DNA from 3 places in the Leuconostoc garlicum genome. Region 3 is predicted to be linked to each of the others. Evidence: riboswitches for the same ligand, from Rfam matches in the RefSeq annotation. Region 3 holds a riboswitch; each other region holds the start of a gene.
What was found. A riboswitch is a leader RNA that binds a small molecule or an ion and turns the genes downstream of it on or off. The one in region 3 is predicted to bind lysine.

Region 1 (7,534 bases), 380 kb from region 3:
GATTTATAATCGGGATTTTGATGGTTGGGCGTTTCCTGGGGGCTACGTTGAACCAGAATTATCTTGGCAAGAGAATGCCGCGCGAGAAGCGACGGAAGAAGCAGGCATCACGGCTGACCCGAAAAACCTGCAATTGATCGGGACGGTATCCGGCAAACAATTTGTGGCGCATTATCCAAATGGCGACCGTGCAAAACTCTATACGACGGTTTTTCATTTAACGGATTGGACGGTTGAACAAACAGATATTGACGAGACGGAAATCGACGCCAAAAAGTGGGTCTCACCCCAAACGATTGATCATGTGCACCTGACGTTTGCCGGACAGGCCGTATATCGTTTATTTAGAAAGTACCAAGCAACTGGGGCTGTCCAAAATATCACGCTTGATTCAGCCTTACAGCGCTTTGTGGATGCGCAAAACGGCGAAATTGTCGGGGTTAACACGTACACTGATGCGTTAGCAGAATTAAGTCAGGGCGAAAAGCAGACGCATTGGATGTGGTACGTCTTACCGCAATTACGCGCTTTGGGTAAAAGTGAGCGGGCCATTTATTATGGATTAGCTGATGCCAAAGAGGCGCAAGCTTATTTGGCAGATCTAGTACTTCGGACGCGTTTAGAGGCGATTGTCGCCACGACGCTGGCATTGGCAGGTAACGATCCGGTGACTGTGTTTGGCGCAGTAGATGCACCAAAGTTCCAAGCCAGTTTGACACTATTTAATCAAGTGGCGCCGGAGACACCCCTTTACCAACAAGCACTTGATAAATACTTTAATGGTGTCCAACACGCTGAAACATTGGCCTTGTTAGCACAATAAAAAAGCATGCTGCGGCATGCTTTTTTATTAAGCACCAGTATAATCTGGGGCTAACTTATTAACAGGTGGCGTGAATTCACGCATTGATTCAGCTAAGTGGACAAAATTGGTGACCAAACGATGATTTGGTGCTTGGGTACCGTGTTTATCCGCAAGGTCCGCAATCCAGCCGTTGATATAATCAACTTCGGTTGGCCGTCCCTTCACAAAGTCTTGGTACATAGAAGGGAAGTGGAGGGGATTGGCCACGTTTGAGACATAGTCAACTTGCGCCACCATATCATCACGACTTTCGATGAGTTCAATACCAGCAGCTTCAGCGGCATCATAAGCTTCGTTGATGAGTGGGCGTGCAATGCCTTCCAGGAAATTGTCGTAAGCCATGAGTTGGCCCATCCGCGATTGAAACATCGTTGCAATCGAGTTTTCAACGGCATTGAAGAAGACTTTAGTCAGCAGTGTACCCATGAAATTTTCGGTGTAACTTGGGTTTAAATGCGCAGCTTCAAAGTCAGTTAGGAGGGCATCCATGGTTGCGGAAGGTTTCTCTGTCAAATTGGCATAGACAGAAGAACCAGCGCCTTCTGCGCCCATAAAGTCGACGTCACCAAAATCGTTTAAGACAGTTGCGATCATGGCTGTACCGCCAATAATCTGTTCATCATCGAAATATTGCTGTAGTTTTTCAATGTGACCCATGCCATTCATAGCACCTAAGGCGGTTTGACCAGGTTTGAATTTCGGTGCCAGACGATCGAGGGTATCTTGTAGCTGCATTTGCTTCATAAAGAAAATCCAGACATCGGGCGCGCCATCATATTCCTCAGGTGAGAAAATGTTGATTTTAATGTCATGACGGTCTTTGTGATCACGTGATTTCCAAACTTTGTCGCCTTGCGCACGAATCTTATCTAAACTCGCCTGGGTGGGTTCAACAAAGTCCACTGGGACACCTGCATTTTCCTGAAGGAGAATACCGTATCGCAATCCCATTGCGCCTGCGCCAACTACTGCATATTTCATCGTATCAATCTCCTATCGTCATATAATGATATTATTCTAATGTTTATCACATTTTAAGTCAAGGGTATTTTTAATCTTTTTGGCTATGAACATTGTGAAATTTACCGTATAATAAGAGGTAGAGTGCATGTTGCACGTTTTTAATAGAGGAAGTTAAAATGTCTAAAGAAATTTATTTAACAGGTGATCGACCAACTGGTAAGTTGCATATCGGTCATTATATTGGGTCATTAAAAAATCGTGTGGCAATGCAAAATTCAGGCGAATATGAACCATTTGTGATGATTGCTGATACGCAAGCTTTTACAGATAATGCGCGTAATCCAGAAAAAATTCGGCAGTCACTAACGGAAGTTGCTTTGGATTATTTGGCAGTTGGGATTGATCCAACAAAAACAACGATTTTTGTACAATCACAAATCAAAGGGTTATTTGAACTGACAGAATACTTTATGAACTTGGTGTCAGTAGCACGGTTACAACGTAATCCGACTGTGAAAGCAGAAATTTCACAAAAAGGCTTTGGTGAGGGAATCCCTGCTGGATTCTTAACTTATCCGGTGTCACAGGCTGCTGATATTGCCATTTTCCGTGCCACTAAAGTGCCGGTTGGGGACGATCAGGAACCAATGTTAGAACAAGCCCGTGAGTTGGTGCGGTCATTTAACAATGCCTACCAATCTGATGTCCTTGTTGAACCAGTCGGTGTCTTTCCACCGAAGGGACAAGGGCGTTTACCTGGTATCGATGGCAATGCTAAGATGTCTAAGTCGTTGGGTAATGGCATTTATATTTCTGATGATGCCGATACATTGGCCAAAAAAGTGAAGGCGATGTATACTGATCCGTTGCACATCAATATTGACGATCCTGGACATGTTGAGGGCAACGTTGTCTTCACATACCTTGACATTTTCGATCCTGACAAAGAACGCGTGGCTGAATTGAAGGCACACTATACGGCTGGTGGTCTAGGTGATATGAAGCTAAAAAAGCACTTAATTGACGTGATGGAAGCCGAAATGGCAGCAATTCGTGAACGACGTGCACTATTTGCTCAGGATATTCCGGCGGTGCTGGAAATGTTAAAAACTGGATCAGAACGTGCCAATGTGGTGGCAGAAGCGACGATGAAAGATGTCCGCTATGCGATGGGCATTGATTACTTTGGATAAAACATGATAAAAAAGCACCATGCCATTTGGCATGGTGCTTTTATTGTGCTGTCGTTGTATCGGTTTCGTCGTTACTATTATCGCCTGCTGGGCGTAATGATGCCGCGATATTGGCGAGACTTGATGGGATTTTACCACCATAAGGGCGGCCAGTTTTCGCGGCTTTAAGACCAAGGGCTTTTCTAGCGAGATCCGTGACCCGTTGCTTTTCCGTTTGTGGTATCACTTCATAAGAGACATCGTTACCGGCAGCATCGGGATAATTGGTGGTCACGCCTTGCATGTGTTCGGTGGTAATATGATTTTTGGCTTTAATATATTTGCTAGCCATTGTTGTCATATCACCAAACGTGAGGTCAGTTCGCACATTTTTAGAAATAGTGGTCATGAACTTGTCGTTGAGTAAGCTGGACACATTGGCTGACTTTTTGATGAGGCCTTCTAAAACTAAACGTTGTCGTTGCTGACGACCATAATCGCCGGTCGGGTCACCATAGCGCATACGTGAAAAGGCCAGAGCAGCATCACCATTCATCACCGTTTTTGAATCGGACCAAGTTACACCGTTATCGTCAGAATGCTCATATTTGTTACTACCCTTGTGGAAACGGTAGAGATTAGGACCATAATTGTGGGCAGTTTCTTGACTATAGGTAAAATCGAGTGGTGATTTGACGGATACACCACCAACTTGATCAACCATCGTTGCTAGGCCACCCATGTTGACGAGGGCATAGAAGTCGATGGGGATGTTCAAAAATGATTCTACCGTTTTAATTGACGTAGCAGTTGAACCAAAAGCGTAAGCCGCGTTCAATTTTTGTGGGAAAGTATTTTCATAACCGTCAATTGAGACCATGGCGTCACGAGGTAGTGAGATCAGGGTTGTTTGTTCAGTTTTAGGGTTAATAAGCAATAGCATCATGGAATCAGTACGACCACGATAAGTGCGACCTAACTCACCGGTATCCGTGCCATACAATAAAACTGAAATGGGTCGACCGCTTTTAATCACTTCGGATACATCACGGGATTTGGTGAGGCCGGCACCAGCATATGATTTGTCGATAACACCTTTTGTGTTGTGAATGGTTAACCAAGCAAAACAGCCGATTACAAACACAAGCATGGCAATACCAATAAAAATCAGGTTACGTAGCTTGTGCTTTGGCACTTGATGTCGGTGCGCGCGTGAATCTGGTTGAGGCTCCATACGAATTAATCTCCTAAAATGTTGCTAGATTAGCCTATCATTTTAGCCTAATGATAGGGGATCACAATTATAACCATCATAACACGTGAATATAAAGACAAAGTTAAAAAAGCGCCAAATTATGAAATTCAACTAATGATATTGGCGATAATGGTACAATGATTATGAGCAACAGACAAGGGAGTTCAATGCATGTTAATTCAACCCGATAAATTAAGAAAATGCCTGATGTTTATTTTTGGTGGTTTGTTTTTGATTTTGGCCATTCAGGTACGGTTTAATTTGCTGTTTATACATGTTATGAATGATGGGACAGAATTAGCAGTACATAATTTTATACCGCAGTTTGTACAACAAGGGATTGGTTTTGCTGGTTTATTGACGCATTACTGGTTGGCAATTTTAGGGATTATCGGTCTATCTGGGTTGTTCTACTTGGTCAATTATAAAATTGCCATGGGTTGGTTGATTGCCACGCAGATCTTAGGGTTGCTGGTGGTTGAATTATTATCGACGGTGTTAACCACTTATTGGGACAAGGGTTTCAAAAAGGGATCAATGATGCCAGATCTCTTGTTAGTTTGGTGGTTTCAGATTCTGGCGGTTATTGCCGTTATTATTGTGCCAAGATTAACAGCTAACTGGCAATGGCAGTGGGGAATTCAACTGCTGGTTGTGTTTGGCTGGTGTCTGATGGCGTTAGCGCGCATGCAGCAAAATGGCATGCCGCTATCGAGTGAGCTTGGGGCACTATGTTTTGGCTATTTTTGGTGGCAATTGAGCGAACAGCAGTATCGTCGGCATGCAAAACATTGGCGTCATGTATTAGAAATTGACACCTTAATTTAAAGATGATATGATATTCAAGTTATCAAAGAGGTTGCAACCAACATGAGTAACGTAAATGAGTTCGCCAAGAACAGTGATTTTACGCGAAAGGGGCGGTTGCCGAAATTTCTCGCAAGGCAGCGGGGAATTGGGCTAACAACGAATAGTTGTTAGACTGTCACGGCGACGTGGTGTGCTTTGAAAAGTTACGATAAAATAACTTTTTAGACCTCTTTCTATTTACAAGAAAGGGGCTTTTTATTTGCCCCGATTAGGGAGAATGTTAATGGCAGAACATAATGGTGAGATGAAACGTAATCTCAAGACACGTCATGTGTCAATGATTGCTTTAGGTGGTTCAATTGGAACAGGTTTGTTTGTGGCTTCTGGTGCGACGGTTGCCCAAGCTGGTCCTTCAGGGGCGGTTGTTGCCTATTTGGCAATTGGTGTCATGGTCTATTTCTTGATGACCAGTTTAGGTGAAATGGCAACTTATTCACCAACATCAGGTTCTTTTTCTGATTATGCCGGTCGCTATGTTGATCCCGCACTGGGTTTTGCGATGGGTTGGAATTACTGGTTTAACTGGGCGATCACATTGGCCGTCGATATTGTGGCTGTTGGTTTGGTGTCAAACTTTTGGTTCCCTAATACGCCATCGTGGATTTTTTCAGCGGTGGCTATGGTGTTCATTTTCTTGATTAACCTCTTTTCCGTGGGAGCCTTTGGCGAAACCGAATTTTGGCTGTCAATGATAAAGGTCATCACGATTATTGCCTTTTTGATTGTGGGTGTCGCTACGATTTTTGGGGTTATCCATTCAGATATTAACGTGATGAAAAACCTATCCGTTGGGAACCATGGTTTTGTCGGTGGTCCGCAAGCTATTTTGTCAGTCTTTGTTGTGGCTGGCTTCTCGTTCCAAGGTACTGAGTTAATTGGGATTACTGCTGGTGAAGCTAAAGATCCGGAAAAGTCTGTGCCTAAGGCGATCAATCAAGTTTTCTGGCGCATTTTACTTTTCTATATTATGGCCATTTTCGTCATTTCGGCTTTGGTTTACTACCGTGATCCGAGCTTGTTGAGTGCATCAACTAAGAATGTTGCCGAATCACCGTTTACAATTGTCTTTAAGAATGCTGGGATTGCCTTTGCTGCCAGTTTGATGAACGCGGTTATCTTGACATCAATTGTGTCATCAGCTAATTCAGGTTCTTATGCCTCAACCCGTATGTTATATGCCATGGCACGTAAGGGTGAAGCACCAAAGATTTTTGCAAAATTGTCAACCCGTGGCGTACCAGTAGCGGCCCTCTTCTTGACGACTGCAATTGGTTTATTGGCCTTTATTTCAAACACGAAGGGTGGGTCAGTGGCTTATACTTGGCTTGTGAATGCTTCTGGTTTGACCGGATTCATCGCTTGGGTTGGGATTGCGCTGTCGCATTACCGTTTCCGTCGTGCCTACGTTGCGCAGGGAAAAGATTTAAATGCATTGAAATATAAAGCAAAATGGTTCCCATTTGGTCCATTGTTTGCGCTAGTGATTTCAATTGGGGTGATTATTGGTCAGGATCCGGCAAGTTTTTCACAGTTTAATCTAGAGAAGCTTGCGGTGACTTACTTATCAGTGCCACTCTTCGTGGTATTATACGTTGGCTACAAAATTCGTCACAAAACTCACATCGTTAAATTGGAAGATGTTGATTTGACACAACAGAAATGAAAATAACAAGATGCCGCGTATTGAACCGGTGTCTTGTTTTTTATTGCAAGTGGTTACTGTGACAAAAGTATCGCGCATATTGTTATAATTGATTACAATAATATGATCAAAAAAAGGGGGGCAACATGAATCCAATCGTTATGCTGAGTCTCAATGTATTGGCCATGTATTTTGTATTTTGGACAATTAAGCCAATTAATTTCGCCAAGTTTATGCCATATACGCCGAAACAAGCCGGCTTTTTAAAGATTATTTTGGCGATTGCTTTAGGCTATTTGGTGGCGAGTTTCTTTATTTCTATTACGAATTGGATCCTTGTCCTACCAGCGACGGTATTTGGAAAGTAGCTCAAAAACGATTGGCAACTGTGGTATAATTGACTAGATTATGTAGACAATTCGGCGTTATACGCCCGTTTATAAAAATAAAAAAACTGGAGACAAAACATGGCAAAAGATATCGGCATTGACTTGGGAACAGCCAATGTTCTCATTTATGTAGAAGGTAAGGGTATCGTTTTGAACGAACCTTCTGTTGTAGCAGTTGATGACAAAACAGATCGTGTATTAGCAGTCGGTTCTGAAGCTTACCGGATGGTTGGTCGGACACCTGGCAATATTCGGGCTGTCCGTCCCTTGAAAGATGGGGTTATTTCAGACTTTGACGTCACCGAAGCCATGTTGACGTACTTTGTCAATAAGTTGAATGTTAAGGGCTTCATGTCAAAGCCTAACATTATGATTTGT
Region 2 (7,534 bases), 450 kb from region 3:
CCAATTGTTACAAGATAAATGAGGGTTATCATAGCCTTATTGTATCACGTTACGCTGTCGTAAATGGATTTGTTGCTGTATCTGGGACGCGCACTAAGTCAAGCGCCACCAATCGTTCAGCAATTTGCACAGTGTTCCAGGCCGCCCCTTTGAGGAGGTTATCTGACACGACCCACATATGGAAAGCATCGTCAACTTCCAAATCTGGCCGGACACGACCGACAAATGTCTCGCGCTTGCCCGCCGCATTAACCGGTTGCGGATAAAGTTGCTCGGCTGGATTATCTTCCAGCACGACCCCTGGTGCTTGGCTTAAGACTTGTTGAATTCCCTGTGCCGTGGCCCCAGTACCAGCCGCTGTTTCAAAGTAAACCGTTTCCCCATGTCCAATTGGCACCGGCACACGCACAGCCGTGCCAGTCACTTTCACGTCACGGGAATCCTTATCACCAAACATAATTTTCTTGGTTTCGTGAATCATTTTCCATTCTTCATGGGTGTACCCATCATCTTCAAATACATCAATTTGGGGCAGTAAATTGTAGGCTAATGGATAGTGCTTAGCCGCACCACGGACTGGCAAAACGGATGCCGTGACCGGTTCACCGGCGTTATAAGCCGTTGTTTGCGCGACTAATTCATCCCAACCTAATTGGCCTGCCCCAGAGGCAGCTTGATACGTTGACACAATCACCCGCTCTAGACCATAGGCTTGGCGAATGGGTTCCAAGGCCACTACCATTTGAATGGTTGAGCAATTTGGATTGGCAATAATGCCTTGATGCGTTTGCAAAGCGGCTTCATTGACTTCTGGTACCACCAGCGGCACGTCATCATGCATGCGCCAATAACTTGAATTATCGACAACAACGGCACCGCGCTTAACTGCCTCAGGCGCAAAGCGCTTTGAAACTGAGCCGCCGCCTGATGCTAAGACCAAATCAACACCGTCAAAACTTTCTGGCGTGGCTTCTTCAACCGTCACTGGTTCGCCTTTAAACATTAAAGTCGTGCCAGCCGAACGTGCTGAAGCCAATAACTTAATTTGACCAACCGGAATCGTTGATTGTTCCAATTGTGATAGCAAACGTGTGCCAACTGCGCCAGTGGCGCCCAAAATTGCCACATGATAAGTTTTTTCTGTCATTTTGTTCTCCTCAATGTTAAGTTTGTTACGCTGTGTGTCCTAATCGACAAGTACGCGGTGCAAGCGATCTTGCATCCCAGTCATGATTTCCCAAGGGGCCAAGCCCGCGTGTTGGGCGACATCTTCCAAAGTATTTTCTAACCCACCATCACGACCAATGAGGGTCACTTTTGTTCCCACAGGATATTCTCGTGGTAAGCGAATCATCATTTGATCCATGGCGATTTGACCAACAATGGGTGCGTATTGCCCATCAACAATCACGTTAAAGCCGGTGAGCTTACGCAACCACCCGTCGCCATAGCCAATTGGCACTGTGCCAATCCATTCGTCGCCCGTCGTGGTGTATTTGTGGGAATAACTAATGCCTTCACCCGCCGGCAGTTGCTTCACAAAGTTGATTTCACTACGCAAAGCCATGACTGGCTGCAACTCATGGCCATCGGCCAATTCGCCACGGGAAGGTTCCACGCCATACAGGACTGTCCCCACGCGAATGACGTCGTGTGGGACTTCGTCAGCGTGATACATGGCAGCCCCAGAGTTGGCGACGTGATAGTATTCTGGTTCCGGTAAGCCATCAGTTAGCGCATGCCAACGCGCCAGTTGCATCTCAAAATAATCAGTATTAGCCGAATCGGACTCGGCAAAATGCGTCGCTAAGCCAACATAGTCAAATAAATCATGATGTGCTTGGACATAAGCAATGGCTTCGGCCAGCGCTGCACGATCACGGAAACCAATTCGTCCCATTCCCGTATCAACCCCTAACGAGACATGCAAACGTTGTTCACCGGACAAATAAGTCGCCGCCTCTTTTAACCAATCAAGCGACACAACCGTAGCCATAATATGTTGGACAGCCATTAATTCCGCATATTCTGCTGGTGAAATCCCTAAAATTAAAATTGGTGCCGTCAATCGCTCATGGCGTAAGGCCAAAGCTTCATCAATAATGGCTACCGCTAAGCCGTAGACACCACCCGCGACAGCTGCTTTAGACGTTGGGATTAACCCCAAGCCGTAGGCATTAGATTTAACAGCCAAAAAGATTTTGTCTGCGCCTGATGTTTGCTTCACGACGGCGACATTATTTTTTAAAGCTTTTTGTGATATTTCAATTTGTGTTGGCCTTGTAATTGCCTCTACCATAGTCACACCTTTTTCTCATAAAATAAAAATCCGTGGCTGCTAGGGGGGCAGTCACGGATCGCAATAAAAAACGCTTATCTCCGTCATAGCACCCCGCATCCGCGACAGTCCATTGGCTCTTAACCAATGGCCCAGCTAACTGACATGATAGTGTCAGTGCTTCGGCCATATCCCCTTTTACTTGTTTCAGCGTATCTATCAATACTCCACAAGTGACTCTTGTCTACGGCAACCTCTATGATTTTCTCATTGTTTTTATTCTATTCTAATACTTTTATTTTGTCAAATGCATTTAAAATGACTGTTTTAACCACTGTCGGTCTCCAGTGGCCAGTCATCCTAGTTAAGCTCACCCAAGGACATTACTGGCAGTTCCGTACGTACACTGATTTGATTAGCCAATGTTGTCTTCCCACTACCCACAGGACCAATAATTCTAATTTTCATGCGCACACCGCAATGCCACCTGACAGAAGACATCTGAATCATCGTTGATTAGGATATGTTCCACACTCACTGACACAATGGTCGTCATGATTGTCAGTGGTGTTTGACCCAATGCTACGATTAACTGTTGCGCCTGCTCTGGTGTCACACCTTGTGCAATTGTCATGTGGGGTATATAGGGGATATCTTGTCGCAGATGGGCAGCAAATATTGGTGCCTGATATAACGCATCATGCATAGCCGTAATTATGGCAGCGCCTTGATCAATAACTAGCCAAACGTACCCATTGTCAGGCTCACCAGCAACTCGGTTCAATGTGATATCAAACGCCGAAAAACGCTGCATCACATCCGTGACAACCTGTATCACTGTATCGTCTGAACTGTCACTCTCAAAAGGAAAAACCAGTGAGATGTGTGGCGCAACATGCTGATACAGCGTATCATACCGTTGTCTCACGTCATGGACAAGGTCATGATTAATACGTGGTAATAATAAAATTGATCGCAATCCCATCACATTTCCCGTCCTGTTCGTTATGATGAACCATTCAACATTAAAAATTGACTTTGGTTACTTCGCCACTCAACAAAGCATGTGAACTACCACTATCATCAACTAGTAGTAATTCTCCACGTTGCCCAACCCCAACAATTTTACCAGTGATAACGGTTTGCCCAACTTGTACTGACACGTAACGGCCTGTTAAATAAGCATGTGCTTGATAATAGGCAAGATGTTGCCCTTGTTGATAACCCGCAAAGTCGGCTTGCAAGGCTGTGAAAATCTGACGGACCAACACATTTTTATCCACATCAACGTCAAGTGCCCCAATTTTATCCCGCAGTTCGGGTGGCACAACCGTGGCTAAAATATTCAAACCAACGCCAATACTGACTTGCGTGAGCTGACCTGCGGTCAGAATGCCCTCGGCAAGAATGCCGGCAATTTTGCGATCCTGATAATATAAATCATTCACCCACTTCATAGCTACTTGAATACCAGTCACTTCAAAAATGACCTGCGCAATCGTTGCGGCCACGCCAGTGGTCAATAGTCCGGCATCAAAATTACCAGTTGGCACGTCAAAAACAAACGTCATATACACACCGCTCCCTCGCGGTGAGAAGAATTGGCGCCCAAATTTCCCGTACCCAGCCGTTTGTTGATTGGCAACCACAGCAAAAGGCCGAGCCACGCCTGCGTTCAGCATGTCTCGACCTTTTATCATTGTTGACGCAACCACATCAAAAACTGTCATGTTTTTCGGCATGTTGTTTTGTGTCAGTAGTTGCACCATACTAATCTGTTTCTTTCTTATAGGATAGCGCCGCAACGTTTAATTCACGGTCACCAAAGCCCTTTGTAAAGCTCACTTCGTGGGAAACGATAATGACATTTCCTGGGAACTTATCAATCGCTGCCCGTAGGGCATTTTTCGTCCCTTCATCCAAATGGTTGGTTGGCTCATCTAAAATCAAGAAATTACTTGGTTTCATTTCCATAATGGCCAACTTCACTTTTGTCTGCTCACCACCAGAAAGTTGTTGCAGCGGCTTTTGCGCGTTTTCAGCGTTAATCCCTGCCGCAGCCAATCGTGTCCGCAACGCCTTTGGTTCTAGCGTTGGGAAACGATCTTGCATTTCTTGTAATGGCGTCTTTGTGTCATCATCCCATGCCAAGTCTTGGTCGAAGTAGTTAACGACGGCAGATGGTGAGAATTCAGCTGTCCCGTGTAAGGCAGGAATCACACCGAGAATTGACTTAATCAATGTCGACTTACCAGCCCCGTTGAACCCTTTAAAGACAATCTTTTGTCCCGTTGTCACTGAGAAAGTTACTGGCTCCAAGACTGGGGTCACGTAACCAACGGACAAATCATTAACTGTCAATGCGTTGGCAGATTGTGAGTTCACATAAGGGAAATTGAATTTTGCTTGTAATGTTTCTGACGGTGGATCAATCTTTTCCATGCGCGCCAGCATCTTTTCACGTGACTTCGCTTGCTTTGAAGTTGAGGCCCGCGCCTTGTTCTTGGCGATGAACTTTTGGGCTTTTTCAATTTCGCCCTGTTGCTTTTCATATTGACGCAACTGTTGTTCCGTACGCTCTTCTTTTTGACGCATCGCTTTCGTGAACGAGCCACGATATTTGGTAATCTTACCAAATGACACATCAATAATCGCGTTGGTCACTTTGTCCAAAAAGTCAAAGTCGTGGGAAATAATCAAAGCCGCGCCTTCATAGGTTTGCAAGAAATCTTGCAACCAGGCAATATGGGCAACGTCCAGATAGTTCGTCGGCTCATCCAAAATGATGACGTCATCATTTTCCAGCAACAACTTGGCCAAAATGACTTTGGCACGTTGACCACCGGACATTTGTTCCAATTCACGATCACGACCGATAGCTTCTAAGCCCAAACCGGAGATAACGCGTTCGATTTGCGTATCCACATCATAAAAACCGGCAGCATCCAGTTCTTCTTGCATGCGACCGGCGCGGTCCAACAACTTGTCGTTCATGGTTTCCGCGTACTCATTGTAGAGTGCGGTAATGCGGTCTTGCTTATCATATAAGTCTTGATAAGCAGTGTGCAAAAAATCAACCAAATTCATGCCGTCAGGAATTTCAGCATACTGGTCCAAATAGCCAATTCTTAGGCCTTTTTGCCAGTCGATTTTCCCAGACAAGGGTAATTCTTGTCCGGTAATAATCTTAATTAAGGTTGACTTGCCGGCACCATTTTGACCAACAATCCCCATGTGTTCGCCTTGTTGTAGTTCAAAGGCTGCGTCTTCATATAAAGTTTTTTCTGCGTAGGCCATTGTAAGGCCACTGACTTCTAATAATGCCATAAGTTTAAGTTTACCATACTTTAAATCAACATTGAGTAAATATGTGGTATTTTATCCCGCTGGTTGGATTCAATAGCCGATTTTGTTTGGGCAATGGTTTGGCGTGTAAAATTAGCCATTTCCTGCATGCCAATCATCTCATAGACTGAAACCACTGACATAATTTGTTCATACCCAGCCGTAACTTGGCCCTGCAACATCATCAGTAACCCTTCATCTAAGCGTAACCGCAACCGTTCACTCGTCCAATCAATCATAAATTCATCGGCTGCCTGAATGACTTGTGCTTCAAGGGCTAACATCTCAGCCGCCCCCGCTTGATCAACATACATGAGGCCGTTAAATGCCGTGTGAATAATATCGACTAACCGCTTTTTCTCAGATCTTAATGCCGTGTAGACCTGTGCCCGTTGAATTGCCAATCGTCCCAAGACGAGTAGATCATCCGGCTGCATGCCAATATAAAAAAGGGTAAATAAATCAAGTTCCAACCGTCCCCATGTTTCCGCCTTTTTTAAAAATTGTACGGCTGGTTTAACATGTTGCTGAACACCAGGATACTCATACATCTCCTTTTTGACCCCATCATCTTCGGCTGTCAGGCCGATTTTGATCATCAGACCAAAATCACGCATAAATCTGGCACTTAAACCACTACGACCACTTGTCAAATCACGGGTCGCCCGTGCAATCATCCGATCAAGTTGCTGACGTTCGCGTATTTTACCAGACTGCACCCCCATCTCTTGCAACAACGTGTACATATAATTATCCCCAGGTTCCCCACCGAGAAATAAGAATTCATCATGACTCACACCCATTTCAGCTAATAAGCGATCCAATCGGTCTGCTGATAGCCGTGATTGGCCCTTTTCAAATTTGCCAATCAGTGAGCGTGAGATGTTTTCTTGTTCTAAATCAACAATTTTTAACCCTTTGTCTTCACGTATTCTTTTAAATGTTGCCCCGTAATCCATTTGTCACCGCCAGAAAGTAGCATATATTCGCTTTTTGATTTGTTGTTCAGTTTACTGGATAAAATGAATTTACGCAATTCAAAGGAGCAAAACATATGACATTACTTAAAAACAATCGCGCTTTTCGCATCATGATCACCGCCCAACTATTTAATAATTTAGGCACTAGTCTGTTTAACATTGTTTTTCTCATGATCGCAGCGGCGCGCCCTCATGCCACTTTAGCAGTCACTGCTGTCGCGTTCATCACCTTTTTGCCAGATCTATTTGCCATTTTACTAGGCAATTTAGCCGACAAAACGCACGATCATTTGCGCGCTTGGTCAATCACCAGACGTACCCAAGCCACTATTTTTCTGGTGATGTCCGGCTTACTGTTTGCCTATGAAACCCGCACCGTGACCTTCATTGTGTTGCTGGGCTTAATTTTTATCAATGATATTTTAGGGCTTTATAGTAATTTATTGATGGCACCTATCTCACGCTATATTTTAGCTCAAAAGGACATGCAGACTGCCATGAGTCTCGAACAAGCCGTTAGTATTACCATGGCCATGGTTGGTGGTTTTTTCGGCGCTGGCTTGTTTAGCCTTTTACACAACAATGCGGCCGTCTTCAGTTTCATTAATGCTTTACTGTTTATCATCGCATGGCTCGTGATGACCACCCACCAGTCGTATTTTACCGATGCCCAGCAGCAAATTAGCCAAAATCTCGCCCATCATCCCCGAACCACACTGTTTTCTGATTTCAACATCACCTTTATTTCAGTCTACCGTGATCACCTCTTTTTCCAACTCATTGTACTTGCTGCCGCTGTTAACTTTGTTAGTACATCATTAGCCGGCCTGTTTAATTTGACTTTATTACAAATGCATCAGCTTATGATTGGTAATTTTGGCACTACTGTAGCCATATTTGGTGCTGTGGAAACCATCAGTATGTTACTAGG
Region 3 (7,534 bases):
ACCAACGGCAGAACGACCGGGAATATTATACAGCATGACGGGTTTTGTCGCGGCATCAGCAATGGCACTAAAATGGGCAATCATCCCTGATTGGCTTGGCTTATTGTAATAGGGGGTCACAGCCAAAATAGCATCGATACCTGAAATGGCACTTAATTCACGCGCCATTTCAACAGATTCTGCCGTATTATTGGTTCCCGCATTCGCAATCAATAAGACACGATCACCAACATAACTGGCAATAAATTCTGTAACGGCCAACTTTTCATCATGGGTCAAAGTTGGGGACTCACCAGTTGTCCCAGCAATAACAAGACCTTGTGTGCCATGCGCCAACAAGTGGTCAATCACTTTCGTCAGTGCGGCATAATCAATTTGGCCGGCATGATCAAATGGTGTGACCACTGCCGTGATCAGCTGAATATTTTCGTACATAACTTTTCCTCTAAAAATTCCAAGCACTGGTTACTAAGGCTTACGCTGCAACTGTCATCCGCCAAATTAAAAAGTCTTTTAAGGCTTCAAATCCGGGGACCAGCGCTGCTTCATCAATTGATAGTTCTGGACTATGTAAGGGATGGGTATCATTGACACCAAGCCACAACATCACGCCGGGGATGTGCTGCAACAAATAACCAAAATCTTCACCAGTCATGGCTGGTTGCGCCACTTGGAAGTCAATATTATCTGCCTGCTGCAGAAACGTCATCATTTGTTGTGCCAAGACTGGATCGTTTTCAACTGGTAAATAACTGCCACTTTCTAGTTCAACCGCAATCTCTAAATCATTGGCCAAGGCAACACCATCAATAATTTGACGAATACGACGAATCATGATGTCAAGGCCCGCTTGCGTCATACTCCGGACAGTTCCTTCAAAATGCACAGCATCGGGAATCACATTATTAGCAATCCCACCATTAATCACCCCAATGCTCACCACCCCACCTTGCATGGGATCAACCGAACGCGACACCACCGTTTGCAGTTGCAAAATTAATTCTGCAGCAGCGACAATCGGGTCTTTGACCAAATGGGGGTAAGCCGCATGGCCACCTTGACCATGAATCGTAACCTTCAGTTCAGCCGTTCCGGCAAACAAAGTCCCTGGCCGTGTGCTCAACACCCCTGCTGGTAAATCAGGCTGATCATGGATCCCATAAAATTCATCTGGTCGCCACTCGCCTGTAAATAACCCGAGATCATAAGCTAATTTTCCACCACTCATCGCTTCTTCAGCCGGTTGAAAGAAGACAATCAAATTATCTTTGGGCTGATGCTGACTGAAATATTGCACAATAGCTAAGGCAATACTCATATGCACATCGTGCCCACACGCATGCATTTTACCCGGATGCATTGACGCAAATGGTAGCTCTGTTGCTTCTGTCACTGGCAACGCATCAATATCTGCCCGATAACCAATTGTTCGCTGTGGGGCCGTTCCTTGTATACGCACCAAAATAGCCGTTGGTAAGGCATCAACCGTTCGAATGGTCATTGTGTCATTTTGCCAAGATTTGAGTTGCTTTAACAAATAATCATGCGTTTTGTATTCTGCCAAGGCCAATTCGGGAATTGCATGTAAGTCGCGTCGATAGGTCCGTATGGCCGATGAAATGTCTGCTGTGTCCTGCATTATAGTCCTCTCAAAGCATCAATTAAAGCTGTTTTCTGTTGGGTTTGGGCATCAATTTTTTTGATTACTTTCGCCGGTACACCAGCCACTACAGTATTAGCTGGCACATCTTTGGTCACAATGGCGCCAGCCGCAACCACGGCACCGTCACCAATCTGAACCCCTTCAATGACAACGGCGTTTGCCCCGACCAATACGTTGTCGCCAACACGGACAGGTTCTGCTGAAGCGGGTTCAATCACCCCAGCTAGGACGGCGCCAGCGCCAATGTGTGAGTTCTTACCCACAATCGCACGACCGCCTAAGATGGCACCCATGTCAATCATCGTGCCGGCCCCAATTTCTGCACCAATGTTGATGACTGCGCCTAACATAATGACGGCATTATCCCCAATTGTGACCTGATCTCGAATAATTGCCCCTGGCTCAATACGGGCATTCACAGCCTTTTTGTCGAGCAATGGGACAGCTGAATGCCGTGCATCATTTTCAATATAAACATTTTCAGCTGGTAAATTAGCAATCAGTGGCGCAATATCAGCCCAATCGCCGATCAGTTGTCCAAATGACACCCCGCCAAATTGTTGCACCGTTACCGGAATTTCACCGGCTAAGACCCCTTTATAAGTCACCTTCACCGGCGTGACTTTTTTGGCATTGGCGATGAAATCAATCAATTCTTGGGCTGCATTTTCTGTCGTTGTCATGTTTTTATCCTCTTTTGATTATTCTGGTGTGTTGGCAAGGTCGTAGTCACGATCTAACGCGACAATATCAGCATAAGTTTCCCGTGCCACAACCAATTGATGTGCGCCATTTTCCACGAAAACTACTGCTGGTCGTGGATTGCGGTTGTAATTGGAAGCCATGGCATAACCATAGGCGCCAGTTGCTTGAACGGCTAAGATGTCGCCAGGTTTGGTTTGCGGTAGCGCTTGCTCCCAAACTAAAACATCCCCTGATTCGCAATATTTACCAGCAACCCGCACAACTTCAGTCGTTGGCGCATTGGGATCATTGGCTAACACCGCATCGTAGTTCGCTTGGTAAAGGGCTGGTCGAATATTATCCCCCATGCCTCCGTCAACGGCAAGATACTGGCGTAAATCCGGAATATTCTTGCGTGACCCAATTGTATAAAGTGTTTGCCCGGCTGGCCCAACAATCGAACGCCCTGGCTCAATCCAAATTTCCGGCATTGGCCAGGCAAATGCTTCAGCTTTTGCTTTCAGCGTGGCAATGATTGCTGCAGCATAGTCACTTTCAGGCAATGGCGTATCATCATCGGTATACCGAATCCCAAAACCACCACCAACGTTAATAACGGCTGGCGTCCAACCCCAACTATGAGCTGTATCGGCAAGTAAAGCTGCGTTCTTTTCAAAGCCCGTGACATCAAAAATCTGTGACCCGATGTGTGCATGTAAGCCACGTAAAACAAGGTTTGTATCCAACCGTGCAATCTCGTAAGCACGTTTTGCTTGACCAGTTAATAAATCAAAGCCAAATTTAGAATCTTGCTGACCAGTACTAATAAATTCATGGGTATGTGCTGAAATGCCTGGCGAAATACGCAGTAAAATAGCTTGTTGTACTTGGTGCGCAGCAGCAATTTCTGATAACCATTGCAATTCTAAGAAATTGTCAACAATAATCGTGCCCACGCCAGCACGCACCGCCATGCTTAGCTCATCCCAACTCTTATTATTGCCATTAAAGCTCAAATGTGCTGCTGGAAAACCTGCTGCCAGAGCCGTGTATAATTCACCACCCGAGACAATATCTGCGTGGATACCCTCTTGCTGGGCAACTTGATAAATGGCCTTCGTTGAAAATGCCTTTGAGGCATAACTCACAACATAAGGGACAGCTTCGCGCTCAAAAATTGCTTTAAACGCACGCATCGTTTGACGGATTTTAGAGACGTCGTAAACATATAACGGTGTGCCATAAGTGTCGGCCAATGTGACGGCATCAACACCGTCAATGGTCAAATGTGCTTGTGCGTTTGTTGAATAATTCATATACCTTCTCCACCTTAACGATGCCCTAATTGATAACATAAAAAGCCTTCTGTTCGAGACATGGTCACGGACAAAAGGCTTCTAAAGCTTGCATTTTTGACAGTTTCCATAGCTCACCGTTATTTCTAACGACAGTCTAATAGTTCTTAACCATTAGCCCAACAAACCAACTTTGTAGTGTTCGTTCATTTCGGCGATTTCCCCTTTGACTTACCCTCCCAATTGCTACAACAATTCAGATAAGCGACTCCTGTCAATCGCAACCTCTATGTGAAATTAAATTTTATGTTGTTATTATAATAGCTTACGCATTTAAAAATGTCAAATTTTTAATTTAATATGGCGTGTCAATGAAAGTTAATCCTAATTCTTTGCCATATTTTTGGATTGTTGCTTCTGATAAATTCATTTCAAAAGCTAAATCAATATAACTTGTCATCCCGGCGTTAAACAAGGCGAGTACTTTAGCCTTACGTTCATCTTTACCGATTGCTGCCTCTGTGCCAAGCGCTTGTACGCCACGGCCAACGAGCGCTTGACTCATTTCACTTTTAGGCTTGTGGTCACGTTGATCGCGTTCACGATAAGCTTGCGCAGCAGCTTTGATGTCTAGTTGTTCGACTGTGACATCCGTTGTGATGTCACTGGCTTTTTTAAATTGGTAATTCAAGATCATTCCTCACACTTGGGCACGTTGTATTATCGCTTGCCCATCAACGGGGGCAAAAACGCCATTCTCATAAACGGTTGTCAAGAGATCTTCTCCTGGTTCGCTTTGTGATACTGTGACAATTTGGCCATCTCGGCGAATCACTTTAAGTAGTCCAGCTTTTGACGCTTTTGTGGCATCCGTTTTAGGCTTCTTTTGAATGTTGATGTGCTCACCAGTGGCGGTCTCCGCATAGGCTGCTTTGATAGCAAAGCGTGCGGTGTCTCGGGTAAAGCCTTCTTGTAACAAACCACCACCAGAGCCAACCACCAAGTTATCCGCTGACCAACCAGCGGCCATCAAAGCTTCATAAAGGGCAATAATTGTGTCTGCTTTCATGCCATCGCCTTGAATAATGCCGACATTATGTTGCAAAACGCGATAACCCTTGTCATTTGTCGTCGTCCCAAAAATTTCAGCAAGCAGGTCGAGTACTTGCAAATCAATGGTTAGTGGATCTCCAGAATCTGGTCTGAGAACAATTCGGCCTTCACGTGCCATAATCCGTGCTTTAATTTCCGGTGACCCAATCACATTTTTCACAAAATTGAGCGCATCGTATGAATCGATGACAATGGATAAAATAGCATCATCCGGTGCCCGATCCAATTGCGCATGGACATAGGCGAATTCACCGGCGTCAGCACCATATGACGTCGCCACCGAATGTTCCGTTGCCCAGACAGACAAAGCCCGTCCAGGCACGCCATAAACTAAGTCAAAATACGCCGAAGCTGCCATGTTATCAGAGCCACGGAAGTGCAATAAATGGGCAGCACCACCTCGTTTAGCAGATTCTAATGACGTCGCGCCACGCAACCCAAAATCATTAACTGCCAGCGACACATTGGCTGGCGTACCCGATTGTTCAAATAATGGCGTTAACCGTTGCCGAATGACCATTGAATTCGTGGCAATGGTTGTTGGATACCACACATGCATCAAAACGTCTTCTAACGCGTTCAAACTAGTGGCAAACCAATCAGCCGTTGACTCAATCGTAAAGAGCGCATTGCCCACTGGCACTGTCATACCTTCAGGTAATGCTTTAATTTTAACGGGGAAATAACCCAGATCACGGACTTTTTCCCAAACTGAGCGATTAAAAAAGGCTGCTGTGCCAAACGTGAGTTCACTCACACGAGCCGCTTCATCGATCATCTCATCCGTGATGGGTTGGCGGAAATAGGCGTCTAAAATCATTTGCAAGCCAAACCAACTCACCTGTTCATATTGGCCGCCAACGCGCGCTTCGCCATAAGAATATAATTTTGTTAACTGGGCAGGATACTGTAAATGATGGGTTAATTTATAGGCATCCGTTGCCAAAATGACATTTTCCGTCATGCTTTTATCTCCGGTAAGTCTGTTGCGATTAACTCACGGGTAACATCGTGGTAATCGTCCCCATGTAGCCGTAACAAGCGCCAATCATAGACTTTATCATCATCAAATTCATCAATATAAGGTTCAAATTCGCCTTCCGTTTGCAAAATCAAATATCCTGCAAAGGCAGCGACAAATTCGTCATCAGAAACCACCACACGGGTAAGTTTGCCGTTATGGAAGAAACCAACCACAAGTTGATCGCCTTGCCACTGACCTTCCACAGCCCACTTTAACGTGATCCAATCTGACATTGTCAAACCAAGATTCAACAAGTAATCAATCGACAAACGAATGTGAATCGGATGTGATTTGGTTTGGGCTTCAATGCCTTGGGCATCGAGTTGACTTGAAAAAATACCGACTAAAGCTTCCAGTTCCGCAATCGTTGGCAAACTGGCATCATCTTGCCATTCTTTGACCAAATCAGCGTTAACATCCAAGGCGTCCGCAATTTCTTGTGTGGTAATGTGTGTTAATTGTTGTAATTTTTCAATATTATTCATTTTTATGATACAGCGTTGCGACACGAACGTTTGCCCGTTGGGTCACAACTTTCCCCAATCTTTATAGTCACTCCTTAAATTATAGCACTGATCACGATGTGCCTATAAAAAAAGTCACGATTGACAGGCATTGTCATCGTGACCCATGATTCTCCAAAAACCCAGCATGAATTACAAAATGTGGAAATTTGTGTGAAAGAAAGTAGTTTTAGACAGTCTTGCGACCGATCAACAGGCGTAATTCATGTTGGGTCAACGCACCATGCGCTGTATCTAAAATTTATCACATTTATTGTATTTTTGTCACAAAATTGTCTAAAAAACACCTCACCCTATGCTAGAAAAACAGCACCATAATAGGCATTATCATCCCTAATTCACCCGAGCTAAAGCCAGTTGACGGCTGATCAAATACGGTAGTATAATGGCTTGTTGTAGCGTTATAAGCGCATCTTCAGGTTATGTTATCGCAACATAACCTGAATAATTTTCGATGAATTGCTTAACGTTTAACAATAGCCTATCATCATGTGCTGAGCAACCACATTAAAAGGCTTTGGGAGTGAGAATATGAGAGGAATGTTATCTTTACTTTGGATCATAACCTTGATCGCATTGGTGGCATTTTTTGTTCTATTGATCATTTTTGTGATCGACAAAGTTAAACAGCGTGACAGTAGCGTCAGCGGACGCGTATTGATCACAACACTTGTGATGAGTCTGATACTTTTAGTGACCTCATGTGGGGCCGATGTTGGGGCCGATGTTGGGGCCGAGATGGCCCGGGGCTTATCCTCAAATGTCGCAAAGTCTGACAACTTAGCTATCACATCTGATGATGACAGTAGCACTAATCAAGACTCTGAAATTGATGTCGATGTGGAACCTGATGATAATATTCATACGATAACTGAGGTGTCACCTAACATTAGCAATAATGAACCCATTGCCTATCACACAGACATCACGTATGAGCAAGTTGCCCACGCCCCAGCTAATTTTGCTGGCGAAAAAATGCAATTTAGCGGTAAAGTGGTCAAAATTGTGCCAACTGATGGTGATGATAAAGTTCGGCTTGCAGTCAATGACAACCCCAACAACCTATTGATTGTTGACGTGGATCAAGATTTGCTGAGCGGTTCAAACCTATCAGAAGGTCAACAAGTGACTTTTTCCGGTGTGATTGAAGGGATCGAAGCCTATCAAACAGATCAAGGCGATAAAGTAACCGCCCCGTCGATGGACGCTAAAATCATTAATTCCCAAACAA

Region 1: it holds a riboswitch for lysine, as region 3 does, so the genes downstream of both, A9176_RS01655 (amino acid permease) here and lysA (diaminopimelate decarboxylase) in region 3, are expected to answer to the same signal.
Region 2: it holds a riboswitch for lysine, as region 3 does, so the genes downstream of both, alr (alanine racemase) here and lysA (diaminopimelate decarboxylase) in region 3, are expected to answer to the same signal.

The regions. Positions count from the first base shown of each region.
Region 1 covers NZ_CP016329.1:329,013-336,546, reverse strand. Annotated here, with positions in the region: gene A9176_RS01680 (DUF1810 family protein) at 1-823, shown strand, start outside; gene A9176_RS01675 (ketopantoate reductase family protein) at 851-1,846, opposite strand; gene trpS (tryptophan--tRNA ligase) at 2,005-3,021, shown strand; gene A9176_RS01665 (LCP family protein) at 3,062-4,234, opposite strand; gene A9176_RS01660 (phospholipid phosphatase) at 4,427-5,083, shown strand; lysine riboswitch at 5,101-5,269, shown strand; gene A9176_RS01655 (amino acid permease) at 5,349-6,788, shown strand; gene A9176_RS01650 (DUF1146 domain-containing protein) at 6,914-7,135, shown strand; gene A9176_RS01645 (rod shape-determining protein) at 7,235-7,534, shown strand, end outside.
Region 2 covers NZ_CP016329.1:401,941-409,474, forward strand. Annotated here, with positions in the region: gene A9176_RS02005 (YdcF family protein) at 1-32, opposite strand, end outside; gene A9176_RS02010 (aspartate-semialdehyde dehydrogenase) at 50-1,147, opposite strand; gene alr (alanine racemase) at 1,187-2,299, opposite strand; lysine riboswitch at 2,378-2,545, opposite strand; gene A9176_RS02020 (2'-5' RNA ligase family protein) at 2,736-3,263, opposite strand; gene A9176_RS02025 (biotin--[acetyl-CoA-carboxylase] ligase) at 3,304-4,047, opposite strand; gene A9176_RS02030 (ABC-F family ATP-binding cassette domain-containing protein) at 4,049-5,605, opposite strand; gene A9176_RS02035 (Rgg/GadR/MutR family transcriptional regulator) at 5,626-6,582, opposite strand; gene A9176_RS02040 (MFS transporter permease) at 6,678-7,534, shown strand, end outside.
Region 3 covers NZ_CP016329.1:1,617,037-1,624,570, forward strand. Annotated here, with positions in the region: gene dapA (4-hydroxy-tetrahydrodipicolinate synthase) at 1-435, opposite strand, end outside; gene A9176_RS08180 (N-acetyldiaminopimelate deacetylase) at 476-1,639, opposite strand; gene dapD (2,3,4,5-tetrahydropyridine-2,6-dicarboxylate N-acetyltransferase) at 1,639-2,346, opposite strand; gene lysA (diaminopimelate decarboxylase) at 2,365-3,663, opposite strand; lysine riboswitch at 3,765-3,940, opposite strand; gene A9176_RS08195 (hypothetical protein) at 3,998-4,339, opposite strand; gene A9176_RS08200 (nicotinate phosphoribosyltransferase) at 4,343-5,719, opposite strand; gene A9176_RS08205 (transcriptional regulator) at 5,716-6,264, opposite strand; gene A9176_RS08210 (hypothetical protein) at 6,979-7,534, shown strand, end outside.